Regions from separate parts of the Arthrobacter sp. FX8 genome, predicted to be linked through region 2. Evidence: predicted binding sites of a transcription regulator. Region 2 holds the regulator's gene; the other holds the start of a gene.
What was found. Region 2 encodes HrcA, which represses chaperone genes, less so after heat shock. Its sites were predicted from a motif close to TTNGCACTCGNNNNNNNCGAGTGCNAA; they were not measured.
Positions count from the first base shown of each region.

Region 1: the regulator HrcA is predicted to act here: its motif matches at 3,796-3,822, upstream of groL (chaperonin GroEL).

Region 1 is NZ_CP113505.1:154,394-161,804, reverse strand. It holds gene OUO20_RS00690 (ribonuclease HI family protein) at 1-229, opposite strand, end outside; gene OUO20_RS00685 (ABC transporter substrate-binding protein) at 523-1,833, shown strand; gene groL (chaperonin GroEL) at 1,983-3,617, opposite strand; gene OUO20_RS00675 (ABC transporter substrate-binding protein) at 3,908-5,221, opposite strand; partial or broken gene OUO20_RS00670 (cold-shock protein) at 5,221-5,426, opposite strand; gene OUO20_RS00665 (LytR C-terminal domain-containing protein) at 5,480-6,118, opposite strand; gene OUO20_RS00660 (DUF3263 domain-containing protein) at 6,170-6,499, opposite strand; gene OUO20_RS00655 (uracil-DNA glycosylase) at 6,647-7,411, shown strand, end outside.
Region 2 is NZ_CP113505.1:1,592,683-1,600,093, forward strand. It holds gene OUO20_RS07210 (GerMN domain-containing protein) at 1-291, shown strand, start outside; gene OUO20_RS07215 (16S rRNA (uracil(1498)-N(3))-methyltransferase) at 278-1,057, opposite strand; gene dnaJ (molecular chaperone DnaJ) at 1,060-2,187, opposite strand; gene hrcA (heat-inducible transcriptional repressor HrcA) at 2,275-3,288, opposite strand; gene OUO20_RS07230 (DUF3097 domain-containing protein) at 3,460-4,311, shown strand; gene OUO20_RS07235 (DUF4870 domain-containing protein) at 4,431-4,841, shown strand; gene hemW (radical SAM family heme chaperone HemW) at 4,865-6,094, opposite strand; partial or broken gene lepA (translation elongation factor 4) at 6,120-7,411, opposite strand, start outside.

The DNA of each region.
Region 1 (7,411 bases), 1.4 Mb from region 2:
TGGTAATTGAGTTGATCACGTACTGGCTGTCGCAAAGGATGCGCAGGTCCTCACCGGGCAGGTGGGCGGTGGCGCGCAGGAGGTCAAGGACAGCCATCAGCTCACCCTGGTTGTTGGTCCCGTGCGGCCAGCCCCCGGCCCGCCAGCAATCGTCATTCACATACCAGGCCCAGCCGGCCGGACCGGGATTTCCCAAGGCCGAACCATCAGCCGCTGCAGTAATCGTCACCAAACCATCCTGCCAGAAGCCATCGACATTGGACCGACGCCACAGCATCCCAGCCTGGGCGAGCTGCCGCACCCCTTCCGGCGCGCCGGCAGTGGGCTGTGCGAATGGTCGTAAGCGCAACTTTGACGGCCGAAGCGACAGGGGTCGGGAAAACGCTTACCGAAACTTCTTGACGTGAGCATGCCGGGCGCGACACAATCACTTCATCACTCGAGAAAACGGTTTCTGATCTTCGCCGGTCAGCGCATCACGGCGACCCCGGCGCACAAGGAGCCCATCCGGAAGGAACATCAATGACGATTCCAGTCGTAAGCCGGCGCCGCTTCCAGCTGGGCGCGGCCGCGCTGGCACTCTCCATCCTGGCCACCGGCTGCGGGGCCCCCGGCGGTTCAGGCGACAACGGCCAGGTGACCTTGCGGTTCGCCTGGTGGGGCAATGAATACCTGAACGCACAGACAAACAAGGTCATCGCGGCCTTTGAGGCATCGCACCCGAACATCAAGATCAAAGCGGAGCCGGGAGAATGGTCCAGCTACTGGGACAAGCTGGCAACGAAGACCGCCGCCAACGATGCGCCCGACGTCATCCAGATGGACCAGAAATACATCGCCGAATACGGCGGCCGCGGGGCGCTGATGGACCTGTCCAGGCAAAACGGCATCGATACCTCAAAACTGGACAAGGAAGCGCTTGCGTCGGGCCAGTACGGCGGCGCCCAGTACGGGCTGAGCACAAGCCGGAACGCCTATGTCATCATGGCCAACACGAAAGTGTTCCAGGCAGCGGGAGTGCCCGTGCCGGACGACAAGATCTGGACGTGGAAAGACTTCGTGGACACGGCGGCGAAGATCAGCGCAGCAGGTGACGGGAAGAGTTACGGGGCCGCTTATGGCAGCAACGAAGCCGACCTGATCATCTGGCTGCGCCAGCACGGCGAGAATCTGTACTCAGGGGACGGCAAGCTCGACTTTGAAGCCGCGACTGCAGCGTCCTTCTGGGAACGGATCAAGGAACAGCGCGACTCCAAGGCCAGCCCCGCGGCCACCGTGGCAACCGAGGATGCAGGGGCAGGACTGGAGGAAAGCCTGTTCGGAACAAACCGGGTGGCCATGGCCTGGTGGTGGACCAACCAGCTTGGTTCCCTTGAAGCCACCACCGGCAGCAGCATAAAGATACTGCGGGCCCCCAGCGTCGACGGCGCCTCGGCCGGCAATGGCATGTACTACAAGCCCACCATGTTCTGGTCTGCATCCTCCCGTTCGAAGCATTCCCAGCAGGCCGCGGAGTTCATCAACTACCTCACCAACAGTCCGGAGGCGGGTGCCATCCTGATGACCGACAGGGGCGTCCCCACCAATCCGGACATCGTTTCGGGCATCACCCCGCAGCTTAAGCCGGCTGACACCACCGTGGTTGGATTCCTGAAGGACATAGCCCCGGACATCAAGGACGCACCGCCTGTCCCGCCCGTGGGTGCAGGGAGCGTCCAGAACGTCATCAGGAGGTACACGGATGAAGTGCTGTACGACCGGATGACCCCGCAGGCCGCGGCGGAAGCCTTCAAGAAGGAAGTCCAGGGGATGCTGGATTCGGCCCGGAAGTAACTCCCGTCCCACAGCTCCTTGTCCAGGCGGCCAAGCCGGCACAGGCCGCATCCGTGGCCGGGAACAAAACCTCCGGCACAAAGTGCGGCCCCCTCGCAAACGAGGGGGCCGCACTTTGCGGTTGGCGGGAGAGGTCCCGGCAGGAGGGCTTAGAAGCCGCCCATGCCTCCCATGCCGCCCATGTCGTCTCCGCCTGCGGGGGCGGCGTTCTTCTCCGGCTTGTCAGCCACCACTGCTTCGGTGGTGAGGAAGAGGCCAGCGATGGAAGCCGCGTTCTGCAGGGCAGAGCGGGTTACCTTGACGGGGTCGTTGACGCCGGCAGCCAGCAGGTCGACGTATTCGCCGGTGGCTGCGTTCAGGCCGTGGCCTGCGGGCAGGCCGCGGACCTTGTCCACCACGACGCCCGGCTCGAGGCCGGCGTTGAAGGCGATCTGCTTCAGCGGGGCGTCGATGGCAACGCGGACGATGTTGGCGCCGGTTGCTTCGTCGCCGGAGAGCTGCAGGTTGGCGAATGCCTTGGCACCGGCCTGGATGAGGGCCACGCCGCCACCGGCCACGATGCCTTCTTCAACTGCAGCCTTGGCGTTGCGGACTGCGTCCTCGATGCGGTGCTTGCGCTCCTTGAGCTCAACCTCGGTGGCGGCACCGGCCTTGATGACTGCAACGCCGCCGGCCAGCTTGGCCAGCCGCTCCTGCAGCTTCTCGCGGTCGTAGTCGGAGTCCGAATTCTCAATCTCGGCGCGGATCTGGGAAACGCGGCCGGCGATCTGGTCGGCGTCGCCGGCACCTTCAACGATGGTGGTCTCGTCCTTGGTGACAACAACCTTGCGGGCCTGGCCCAGGAGTTCCAGGCCGGCGTTCTCCAGCTTGAGTCCAACCTCTTCGGAGATGACCTGGCCGCCGGTGAGGACGGCGATGTCGGCCAGCTGGGCCTTGCGGCGGTCGCCGAAGCCCGGAGCCTTGACGGCGACAGACTTGAAGGTGCCACGGATCTTGTTGACGATCAGGGTGGCCAGGGCCTCGCCCTCGATGTCCTCGGCAATGATCAGCAGCGGCTTGTTGGACTGCATGACCTTTTCCAGGACAGCAACCAGTTCCTTGACGTTGGAGATCTTGGAGTTGACGATCAGGATGTACGGATCCTCAAGGACCGTTTCCTGGCGCTCGGCGTCCGTGACGAAGTAGGCGGAGATGTAGCCCTTGTCGAAGCGCATGCCTTCGGTGAGCTCGAGCTCCAGGCCGAAGGTGTTGGACTCCTCGACCGTGATAACGCCTTCCTTGCCCACCTTGTCCAGGGCTTCGGCGATGAGGGCACCGATTTCGTCGTCACCGGCGGAGATGGAGGCGGTGGCCGCGATCTCTTCCTTGGTTTCGATTTCCTTGGCGGAAGCCAGGAGTTCGCGGGTGACAGCCTCGACGGCCTTCTCGATGCCGCGCTTGAGGGACAGCGGGTCGGCGCCGGCGGCAACGTTGCGCAGGCCTTCCTTGACCAGGGCCTGTGCCAGGACGGTGGCCGTGGTGGTGCCGTCGCCGGCAACATCGTCGGTCTTCTTGGCAACTTCCTTGACCAGCTCAGCGCCGATCTTCTCGTAAGGATCGTCCAGCTCGATCTCCTTGGCGATGGAAACACCATCGTTGGTGATCGTGGGGGCGCCCCACTTCTTTTCGAGGACGACGTTGCGTCCACGCGGGCCGAGGGTGACCTTAACGGCGTCGGCGAGGGTGTTCAGGCCACGCTCAAGGCCGCGGCGTGCCTCTTCATCAAATGCAATGATCTTGGCCATAACGGCAGTAGTCCTTTCGGGACAGTCGTTAAGAATGAACCTTCGCTGCAGTGCCCGCGACGGACGATCCTTTGACGGCGGCCTCTGTATGCCTCCGGGAGGGGATCTCACTGAAGTGAGGTGTTTCTTTCGCTCCTCGTCCGGTGCCCCGCGCCGCCGGCCGGAACCAGGCTTTGCTTTAGCAGTCGGTACGTCAGAGTGCTAACTCAATAATTAGCACTCCCCAGGTGAGAGTGCAAGCGAAAAGACGCCGGACGGGCGGGTAGGGGCAGCGGCTTCGCCCAGGGCGATCAGCTTGAATGTCCGGCCGTCTCCCGGCCGGTGGGGGTGGGGTTGTTCTCCGGGCCGTAGGTGAATACGGAGAAAACGGCGGTGGTGATATCCCCGTTGGCGTCGAAGGCAACCGGTCCTGACTCGCCGTCGTAATTGATGTCCGGATTGGCAGCAAGGCCGCCCAGGCACTCCTTGTACGTCAGGCACGGGGCGGGCGGGGCCGTTGCCCCCGGGGCAGGTGTCCCTGCGGAGGGCATCCCCTGGGATGTGGTCCTGCCTGATGCGGCGCCACCCGAAACCGGAACCAGGTTGGCGGCGATGGAGCGTCCGGCATCGTCCTGGGCCCTTGCCGCCGCCAGGGCCGCCAGGGTAACGGCGTCGTAGGTTTCAGCAGCATACGAGACGTCCTTCAGGGAAGGATCAACGGCCAGGAGCTTTCCCTGGAAGGCGGCGGTGGGCAGTTGGCCCGGGACGACGGCGCGGGCGCCGTCCAGGGCCCGGGAGGGGAGCCCTGATCCGTAGCGGGCAAAGGCGCCATCGCTGAGGAGAATTTTTGAACCCCTGAGGCCGGAGTTGTTCAGCTCGGCCAACGCGCCCTGCGCCCCTTCCCGGGCAACCAGGACCACGGCGTCAGGGCTGGCCTTGGCTGCGGAGCGTGCGGCTTCGGCGGCGGCGCCGGGCTTGAAGGCGGCTCCGGGCAGGACCGTCAGGCCGGACTGTTGCGCGGCTTTCGTGACGGCAGCCGACAGGTCCTTGCCGTAGGCACCTTCCTGGTACACCACGGTGATGCTGGCGGCCCCGGCGTCCTTGGCGAGTTTGGCCAGCACAGGACCTTGCGCGACGTCGGCCGCGGCCGTGCGGAAGTAGTAGCCTCCGCTGTCGATCCCGGAGAGGGCGGCAGCGGTGTTGGCCGGCGAGATGAGGGGTATGCGTGCGTGGGACAGGATGTCCACGGCGGCGGCCGCGTGGCTGGAATCGGTGGGTCCAATGACCACGTCCGCCCTGGCGGCCACCAGGTCCTTGGCCTGGCCTGCGGCTTCCTGGTCCGGATGCGCCGGCAGCAGCTCCACCGGCCGGCCTTTGTGTCCGCCGGCGGCGTTGATTTCCTGGATGGCCAGCTCGGCGGCCGCCAGCTGGGGCGCATTAAGGAAGGCATTGCCGCCGGTGTTGTCCAGGATCAGGCCCACCCGGAGGACGCCATCGCCGGAGGCTTCGACCGGGTCCACCCTGGCGTTGCCGCCGGCGCCCGAACATGCTGTGACCGCGAGGACTGCCCCCAGGGAAACAGCCAGCGCCGCTCGGCCGCGGACTGGGGAACGGTAAAACGGCATCACTGGGCGGGCCGGACGTTTTCTGCCTGGGGACCTTTTTCGCCCTCCCCGACTTCCAGCTGCACCCTCTGCCCCTCATCCAGTGCGCGGTAGCCCTCCCCTGGATCGCGGACCAGTGGACAAAAACGTCATCACCGGAGCCGTCAACGGTGATGAAGCCATAGCCCTTTTCAGCGTTGAACCATTTGACGGTTCCCAGTGCCATGATGAACAACTCTTTCCGTTGGGGTTATGCAGCCGTGGGCGGAGCGGGTGCGGCTAGCGGTATCCGGGGCCAAGCACCACCACGAGCGGCATCTGGAATTCGGCGCTGTTCACCACGGTGGGGATGTTGAGCAGCCCGGCAAGCGCCTGTGCGTTTGCCAGTTGCTGGGGGCCGGAGTAGAAGATCACGGAGGATTTTTGCGGGGCGCCGGACCAGTTGCCTACCTGGCCGAGGCGCCATCCGTCCGCCTGGACGGTTCCGGCCACCCGGCTGGCCAGCCCTGCCGTGCCTGCCGCGTTGTAAACCGCCACTGCCTGCGTCCTGTCGACGGCTGCCTCCCGGGTGGCGGAAGGTGTGGCCTGGGGCTCCGGGTCACGGCTTTGGGTTGGTTCAGACGAAGCAGACGGAGACGGCGAAGCAGGAGGCGCGGATGCCTGCGTGGCCGATGGGGTGGTTCCGGTTCCGGCCAGCGGAGCTGACTCCACGCTCGCCGATGCCTGGCTCGCGGTGGCGCTGAATCCCATCTTGGGAAGGATCAGGAAGGACACCAGCCCTATGGCAAGGGCCGCCATCCCCACTACCAGGATGGGCCACAGCCGCACCCGGGACGGGGCCGAGGCCGTCCGGTGGACACCTTGTCGCGACGCGGTCTCCGGGACCTTGTCGAATTCATCGCGGGCGTATCTGGTCATGGTGGAAGGACATCCTTGTTGATTGCGGCTGTTGTCCCGGCCTGGGGGTTGTTAAGCGTCGGATCCCAGGCGCCGGGCAGTGCGCGCACGGTGGCGCGACGTACGTAGTCTACGCAATCTCTTCACCAGCATGGGATCGTGTGCCAGCGCATCCTCGCGGTCGATCAGTGCGTTCAGGAGCTGGTAGTAATGGGTCGCGGAGAGGTCAAAGAGGTCGCGGATGGCCTGCTCCTTGGCCCCTGCGTACTTCCACCATTGCCGTTCCAGGGCCAGCATCTGCTGTTCGCGCTCGGAGAGGGAGGACTCACGGAGGGTGAAATCCGCCAAAAGGGACTTCCGTGGATCCTGCTCCGGCAGGTGTTCCCGGGCCGGTTCCGCCACGGCACACTCCTTCGCTGGTTACGGTAAATGTCTTAACCCCATGCTACCGGTCGAATAACACCGGTGTCATTCGCGCCCCGCGCCCCGCGCCTGCACCGGCCCGGTGCCGCGGGCGGGCGTCCCCCGATGGCCTGCAAGAATGGAACGATGTTTGAATCGGATGCGCTGTTCGAGCTGCAGCAGGACCCGGCGGACGGCACCCGCTTCGCTGACCTGGCTGACCTGCCCCTGGCGGAGCTCATGGCGCCGGACTGGGCCGCGGCCCTGCAGGGAGTGGAGGGCAAGCTCCGGTCGGTCCTGGCCTTCCTGGCTGCCGAAGAGGCGGCCGGGCACCAACTCCTGCCGCCGCCGTCGAACGTCCTGCGCGCCTTCCGCCAGCCGCTCGCCGGCGTCAAGGTCCTCATCGTGGGCCAGGACCCCTACCCCACCCCGGGGCACGCAGTCGGGCTGTCGTTTTCCGTCGATGCCCGCACGCGCCCCCTCCCCCGCAGCCTGGTGAACATCTACCGCGAACTCGAATCGGACCTCGGCATTCCGCCGCGCGTCCATGGCGACCTGTCGGCATGGACGGAGCAGGGCGTGCTGCTCCTGAACCGGGTACTCACGGTCAGGGCAGGATCTGCTGGGTCCCACCGGGGCAAAGGCTGGGAGGACATTACGACGGCGGCCGTCACCGCCCTGGCATGCCGCCGGGCCGCGGATGGGTCCAGGATGCCTTTGGTGGCGGTGTTGTGGGGCAAGGAGGCGGAGGGCCTCCAGCCGCTGCTGGCAGGCGCCCCCGCCGTCATCAGCCCGCACCCCAGCCCGCTGTCCGCCTCCCGCGGGTTCTTTGGCTCCAGGCCATTCAGCCGGGTGAACCAACTGTTGCGCGAACAGGGTGCAACGGCCGTAACCTGGGAACTCCCGCCGTCG
Region 2 (7,411 bases):
ATTGATCCCCAGGAGAACGCCGAAGTGCCCGGCGGGAGCGTGAAGATCACCGGCCGCAGCACATCGCCCGGGGCGAAGCTCCGCTGGCAGATCCTGCAGTCTACGGACGGCGGCAGCAAAGCACCGTTCCTGGCGGGTGAAACCACGGCTGCGTCCGAACAGGGGCAGGCCGGCGTCTTCACCCTGGCCCTGAACCTTCCGCCGGGCGATTACATGCTGCGGGTGGCCCAGGCCGGCTCCGGCGGGGAACCGGACCGGAACGAGGACACGAGGTCCTTTAAGGTCCGGTAGCCGTCCACCGGCCAAGGACGTCGCTGGCAAGCACGACGGCGGCCGGGCCGGCTGTGGAGGACCGCAGGACATGGTGCCCCAGGAGGGCGGTCACGGCGCCCTTATCGCAGAGTTTGGTTACCTCCCGCTGGCTGATGCCGCCCTCCGGACCGACGATGAGCAGGATTTCCCGGGGTCCGGAGCCTGCTTTCCCTTGCCATGCTTCAAGGACGGTGCGCAGCGGCCGAACGGCGTCCTCATGCAGGATGACAGCGAGGTCGGCAGCTTCCACGGCAGCGGAAAGCCCGGCAGTGTCGACGGCGGACCGCACTTCGGGGATCCAGGCGCGCCGTGCCTGCTTGGCGGCCGCGGCCACGGAGGATTCCCATTTGGCATGGGCCCGGGCTGCGCGGTCGCCCTTCCAGCGGACGATTGACCGTTCGGACTGCCAGGGTATGACGGCGTCGATGCCCAGTTCCGTGGCCGTCTCGATGGCCAGCTCGTCGCGGTCCCCCTTGGCGAGGGCCTGGACCAGCACCAGCCGGACGTCCGGCCTGTCTTCGACGGTCAGCGTCCCGCATTCCACCTCGAGTGCGGAGGGAGCGGCGGACACCACCTTCCCGGTCATCCGGGTGCCGGCGCCGTCGACGATGTCCACCGCTTCGCCGGGAGACAGCCGTTTGACGGTGACGGCATGCCGCGCCTCCGCCCCGTCGAGGACAAAGAGTTGGCCGGCCGCCATCCCGGCCAGCGAACCGGGGGGCGTGAAGAAGACGGGGTTGCTCACCGCTACAGGTTACCGAGCCGGTCCCGGAGCTTGGCGAACATGCCGCCGCTGGCAGCGAGCTTGCCCTCGGTGATCTGTTCACCACGGAGCTTGGCCAGTTGGCGCAGGAGGTCCTCCTGCGCGGGGTCGAGCTTGGCCGGGGTGTCCACCTGGAGGTGGACCTTCAGGTCGCCGCGGCCGTAGCCCCTCAGGTGGGTGACGCCGAGGCCGCGCAGGGTGATGATCTCCCCCGACTGGGTACCGGGCTTGACGTCGATCTCCTGCGTGCCGTCGAAGGTTTCCAGGCTGACATCCGTGCCCAGGGCGGCTGCCGTCATGGGGATGTGCAGGGTGGCGTGCAGGTCGTCGCCCTCCCGCACGTAGGTGGCGTCATTGTTGACGCGGATCTCCACGTACAGGTCGCCGGCCGGACCGCCCGCGGGGCCGGCCTCGCCCTGGCCGGAGAGCTGGATCCGGGTTCCGGTGGCCACACCGGCAGGGACCTTGATGGTCAGCGACCGGCGGCTGCGGATACGGCCCTGGCCGCTGCACTCGTTGCAGGGATCCTTGATGACGGTGCCGAAACCTTCGCAGGTGCCGCAGGGGGCGGCCGTCATGACCTGGCCGAGGATGGAGCGGACGGCCCGCTGGACCTGTCCGCTGCCGCCGCAGATGTCGCAGCGTTCCGGATGGGTGCCGGGGCGGCAACAGGATCCGTCACAGGTGGGGCAGACCACGGCGGTGTCCACTTCGAGTTTCTTGTTCACGCCGAACACGGCGTCGCGGAGGTCGATCCGTACGCTGATCAGGGCATCCTGGCCGCGGCGGACACGGGAAGCCGGACCGGACGTGCCGCCGGCGCCGAAGAAGGTGTCGAAAATATCCTGGAACGCGAAGCCCTGGCCCGCGTAGCCTGCGCCGCCGAAACCGTTGTCGGTGCCGTTCTCATTGCCGGTGGTGTCGTAGATCCGGCGCTTCTGGGGGTCCGAAAGCACCTCGTAGGCGTGAGTTACTGCCTTGAACCGTTCCGATGCGTCCGCACCGGGGTTTACGTCCGGGTGAAGGGTGCGGGCCAGCTTGCGGTAGGCCTTTTTGATTTCTTCACCCGTCGCTTCGGGTGAGACTCCAAGGACGTCATAGTGGCTGCTCAAAGTTCGTATCTCTTCCTTGTTGTACTGCGTTCAGTTGGGCGGCCCAGCTCTTGCTTTCCGGCCGAAGCGCGCTCCGGCGGCCAAGAGTCAGGGCCCCAAAATCCTGGAAAGGTAGCGCGCCACTGCCCTGACGGCGGCCATGGTGGTGGGGTAATCCATCCGGGTGGGCCCGAGGATGCCTACTTTCGCCGAGCTGTCCGGACCGTAGGCAGTGGCCACCACGGAGGCCTCGGCAAGGCCGTCGTACGGGTTCTCCCGTCCGATGCTGACAGCGACGCCGCGGTGGTCCTGGGCCATTTCGCTCAACAGCCGCAGCATCACCACCTGTTCCTCCAGCGCCTCGAGCACCGGGCCGATGCTGAGGGGGAAGTCGACGTTGGACCTGGCCAGATTGGCGGTGCCGGCCATGACCATCCGGTCCTCCCGGCTGTTTTGCGCCAGGCCCTCCAGTCCGAGCGCCAATGCGTGTGCCGCCTGCCGCTGCGGGTGCGGGGTGGCGGCGACGACGGCGGGCAGCGCCTGGGCCAGTTGGCGCAGCGGTGTTCCGCCCAGTGCACCGAGGAACCGGGTGCGCAGTTCGGCCAGTGCGTCGTCGCCAAGGTCCTGCCCGACGTCGATCACCCGCTGCTCCACCTTGCCGCTGTTGGCGATCAGGACGACGAGGACCTTGCGCGGGGCGAGCAGGACGAATTCGATGTGCCGGACCAGTGCCCTGCTCAGGTGCGGATACTGCACCACGGCAACCTGGTTGGTCAGCTGCGACAGCAGCCGGACGGTCCTCTCCAGCACGTCGTCGAGGTCGTCCGCGCCTTCGAGCAGGGACTGGATGGCGCGGCGTTCGGCGGCCGAGAGCGGCTTGACAGCCGAGATTTGGTCCACAAAGAGCCGGTAGCCCTTGTCCGTGGGAATCCGGCCGGCACTGGTGTGCGGGGCGGTGATCAGCCCCTCGTCCTCCAGTGCGGCCATGTCATTGCGGATGGTGGCGCTGGAAACACCAAGATGATGCCGCTCCACCAGGGCCTTGGACCCAACCGGCTCGCGGGAGTGGACGTAGTCCTCCACGATGGCCCGCAGTACTTCCAGCTTGCGTGGCTCGCTCACTCTCCACCTCCATCCATGGTTCGGGGCGCATGCCCCTCCCGATGCAACCCAGGGTTAGCACTCGACATGCCTAAGTGCTAACAGTCTATTATGCCTCGGCCCGTTGTTAGCATTGGTACCGCTCCGGGCGAAATTGCGGAGTTGAACACTAGCGCTAGGCGGATCAAATCCATGGATTACCGGAACTGGGGCCCACGCGGCATATCCGCTCCCGCCCGGACGGAACTGCCTGAGGTCCCCGTGGAGCGCGGCATGGTGCTCGAGGAAGTGCAGTCGGGCTGGGTGGGTGCCGTGACCCGGGTGGAGAAATCCGGCGGCATGCATGTGGTGGCGCTGGAGGACCGCAGGGGAAAATCGCGTTCCTTCCGCCTTGGGTTCGGCTTCCTCCTGGAGGGCCGGCCGATCCGGCTGATGCCACCCGCCCCCCGGCCGGCCGCTGCCGGTCCCGCGGCGGGCAGGACGGCCTCGGGGTCCGTTCGGGTCGCCGGACAACGCGCCCAGGTGGCCAAGGCCAGCCGGATCTGGGTGGAAGGCAAGCACGACGCCGAACTGGTGGAAAAGGTCTGGGGAGACGACCTCCGGGTGGAGGGCATCGTCGTCGAGCCCCTGCACGGCATTGACGACCTTGCCGCAGCCGTCGCGGACTTCAGGCCGGGGCCTGGCCGCCGTCTTGGCGTCCTGGTGGACCACCTGGTTCCTGACTCCAAGGAGTCCCGCATCGCGGATGCCGTCATGGCCTCCCCGGGCGCCGCAGGCAACGTCCTGATCGTCGGTCACCCCTACGTGGACGTCTGGCAGGCGATCCGGCCCGCTGTCCTTGGCATCGACAAATGGCCGGCCGTGCCCCGCGGGCAGGACTGGAAGACGGGGATCCTGAAAGCCTTCGGCTGGCCCCACGCCACCAAGGAAGATGTCGGCCTGGGATGGCAGAAGCTGCTGGGCGCCGTGCGCACGTACGCGGACCTCGAAGCGTCGCTGCTGGGCAGGGTCGAGGAAGTCATCGATTTCCTGACCGTGCCGTGAAGGGCGGACGGCGTCCCGGGAACCAGTATTCTTGGTAGTGCGGTTCCTTGTTTCCTGAGGCACTGCGCACCGCGCCGGAATTGTAGTCAGCACCACTTGCACCTTCGAAGGAACAGACTGTGGCAGAAAACGCACGTGATCACAGGGACGGCCAGGGCCGTTCCGAGTACCATGGCGTCCCCGCCAACGCCCTGCCGCTTACGGCCAGCGAAGACCGCCAGTGGGCGACGCTGGCGCACTTCGGCGGGATCCTGGGGTGCGTCCCCTCGCTGCTGATCTACTTGATCTTCCGTGACCGCGGGCCATTTACCGCCCAGGAATCCAAGGAAGCGCTGAACTTCAGCCTGCCGCCCACCATCGCCGCGGTGCTGGCCAACATCCTGGTGTTCGTCCCCTACGTCGGGAACATCTTCGCGGTCATTGCCACGCTGATCTGGGTGGCGCTCACGTGCTTCTCCGTCGCGGCAGGGATCCACGTCAACCGGGGCCAGCCGCACCGCTACCAGTACAACCTGCGCTGGATCAAGTAAGGGCAACTGCCCGCGGGCCGGCTCTAGTCCGGCAGGATGCGGCGGACTACTGCGTCTGCCAAGAGCCTGCCCTTGAGGGTCAGGACCAGGCGTCCGCGGAATGCGGCAGCAGGATCAACCAGGCCGGCTGCGATCAGTCCAGCCACCTCGTGGCGTCCCCCGGCACTCAGCGTTGAGACATCCAGTCCCGACTGGAGGCGGGCCTCCAGCATGACCCGCTCCAGGTTCCTTGTTTCCGCGTCCAGGGTTTCCCTGCCGGCGGCGGGCGAAAGCCCCTGCGACAGCCGGTTCGCGTAAGCGGACGGGTGCTTGACGTTCCACCAGCGGACCCCGCCCATGTGTGAGTGCGCGCCCGGGCCGATGCCCCACCAGTCGTCACCCCGCCAGTATGCGAGGTTGTGGCGGCAGGCCTGCTCCGGAGTCCGCGCCCAGTTGCTGACCTCGTACCAGCCAAGTCCGGCTTCGGTGATCAGCTGGTCGGCGAGCTCGTACTTGTCGGCGTGGTCGTCGTCGTCGATTCCCGGGACTTCGCCGCGGCGCATCTGCGCGGCCAGCTTGGTGCCCTCCTCAACGATCAGCGCGTAGGCGCTGATGTGGTCCGGCCCGTAGGAAAGCGCCGTTTCGAGGGAGTGCCGCCAGTCGGCCAGCGACTCCCCCGGCGTCCCGTAAATCAGGTCCAGGCTGACAGCCAGTCCTGCCTCGCGCGCCCACTGCACCACCTGCGGCACCCGGCTGGGCGTATGGGTCCGGTCCAGCACCTTGAGCACGTGCGGAACCGCGGACTGCATCCCAAAGGACACCCTGGTGAACCCGGCGTCCTTGAGGACGGCAAGGGACTCCGGCGTGACGGAATCGGGGTTGGCTTCGGTGGTGACCTCGGCGCCGTCGTCAATGCCCCATTGGTCAATGGCGGCCCGGAGGATCAGGGCGAGGTCATCGGCCGGCAGCAGCGTGGGCGTGCCGCCGCCAAAGAAGACGGTGCTGAGCTTCCGGTCCGGCAGCCCTGAACGTGACAGCACAGCAGCCGCCAGCGACACCTCGGACACGGCGGTCTGGGCGTATGCGTCCTGGGACGCTCCGCCGCCAAGTTCCGTGGCGGTGTAGGTGTTGAAGTCGCAGTAGCCGCAGCGCACAGCGCAGAACGGGATGTGGACGTACAACCCGAAAGCCCGGGCCGCCGCACCGTCCGCTGCCTGGGCAGGCAGCAGACCGTCCGACGGCGCCGGGTCGCCGAGGGGAAGAACGCTGGGCATCAGCGGGTCCCCCGCTGTGCGGTGGTCACTTCTTCTTGGCCTTGTCCTTCGATTCGTCGGTGGTCAGGGCGGCGATGAACGCTTCCTGCGGCACCTCCACTGTGCCCACCATCTTCATGCGCTTCTTGCCTTCTTTTGCTTCTCCAGCAGCTTGCGCTTCCGCGAGATGTCACCGCCGTAGCACTTGGCCAGCACGTCCTTGCGGATGGCGCGGATGCTTTCGCGGGCGATGATCCTGGAACCGATCGCGGCCTGGATGGGCACTTCGAACTGCTGGCGGGGAATCAGTTCGCGCAGCTTGCCGGTCATCATCACGCCGTAGGCGTACGCCTTGTCCCGGTGCGTGATGGCGCTGAACGCGTCCACCTGTTCGCCCTGGAGCATGATGTCCACCTTCACCAGGTCGGCGGCCTGCTCGCCGTCGGCCTTCCAGTCCAGCGAGCCGTAGCCCCGGGTCTTGGATTTCAGGATGTCGAAGAAGTCGAAGACGATTTCCGCCAACGGCAGGCGGTAGCGGATTTCCACCCGGTCCTCGGAAAGGTAGTCCATGCCGCCCATGACGCCGCGGCGGGACTGGCACAGTTCCATGATGGCGCCGACAAATTCGTTGGGGGCCAGGATGGTGGCGGAGACCATGGGCTCGCGTACCTCGGCGATCTTCCCGGTGGGGTACTCGCTGGGGTTGGTCACCCGGACCACCTTCTTGTCCTCCAGGGTCACCTCGTATTCCACGTTCGGTGCGGTGGAGATGAGGTCGAGGTTGTATTCGCGCTCCAGGCGTTCGCGGGTGATCTCGAGGTGCAGGAGACCCAGGAAGCCCACGCGGAACCCGAAGCCGAGGGCAGCCGAGGTTTCCGGTTCGTAAACCAGCGCGGCGTCGTTGAGCATGAGCTTTTCGAGGGCGTCGCGGAGTACCGGATAGTCGGCGCCGTCCAGCGGATACAGGCCGGAGAACACCATGGGCTTGGCATCGGCGTAGCCGGGGAGGGACTCCGCCGCCGGCTTGGCCAGGTTGGTGACGGTATCGCCCACCTTCGACTGCCGGACGTCCTTCACGCCTGTGATCAGGTAGCCCACTTCACCGACGCCGAGCCCCTTGGACGGTGTGGGTTCCGGGGAGCTGACACCGATTTCCAGAAGCTCGTGCGAGGCCCTGGTGGACATCATCTGGATGCGCTCACGCGGATGGAGCATGCCATCCATCACACGCACGTAGGTGACCACGCCGCGGTAGGTGTCGTAGACCGAGTCGAAGATCATGGCACGGGCCGGGGCATCGGGGTTGCCCTTCGGCGCCGGCAGGTCGCGGACGATCTT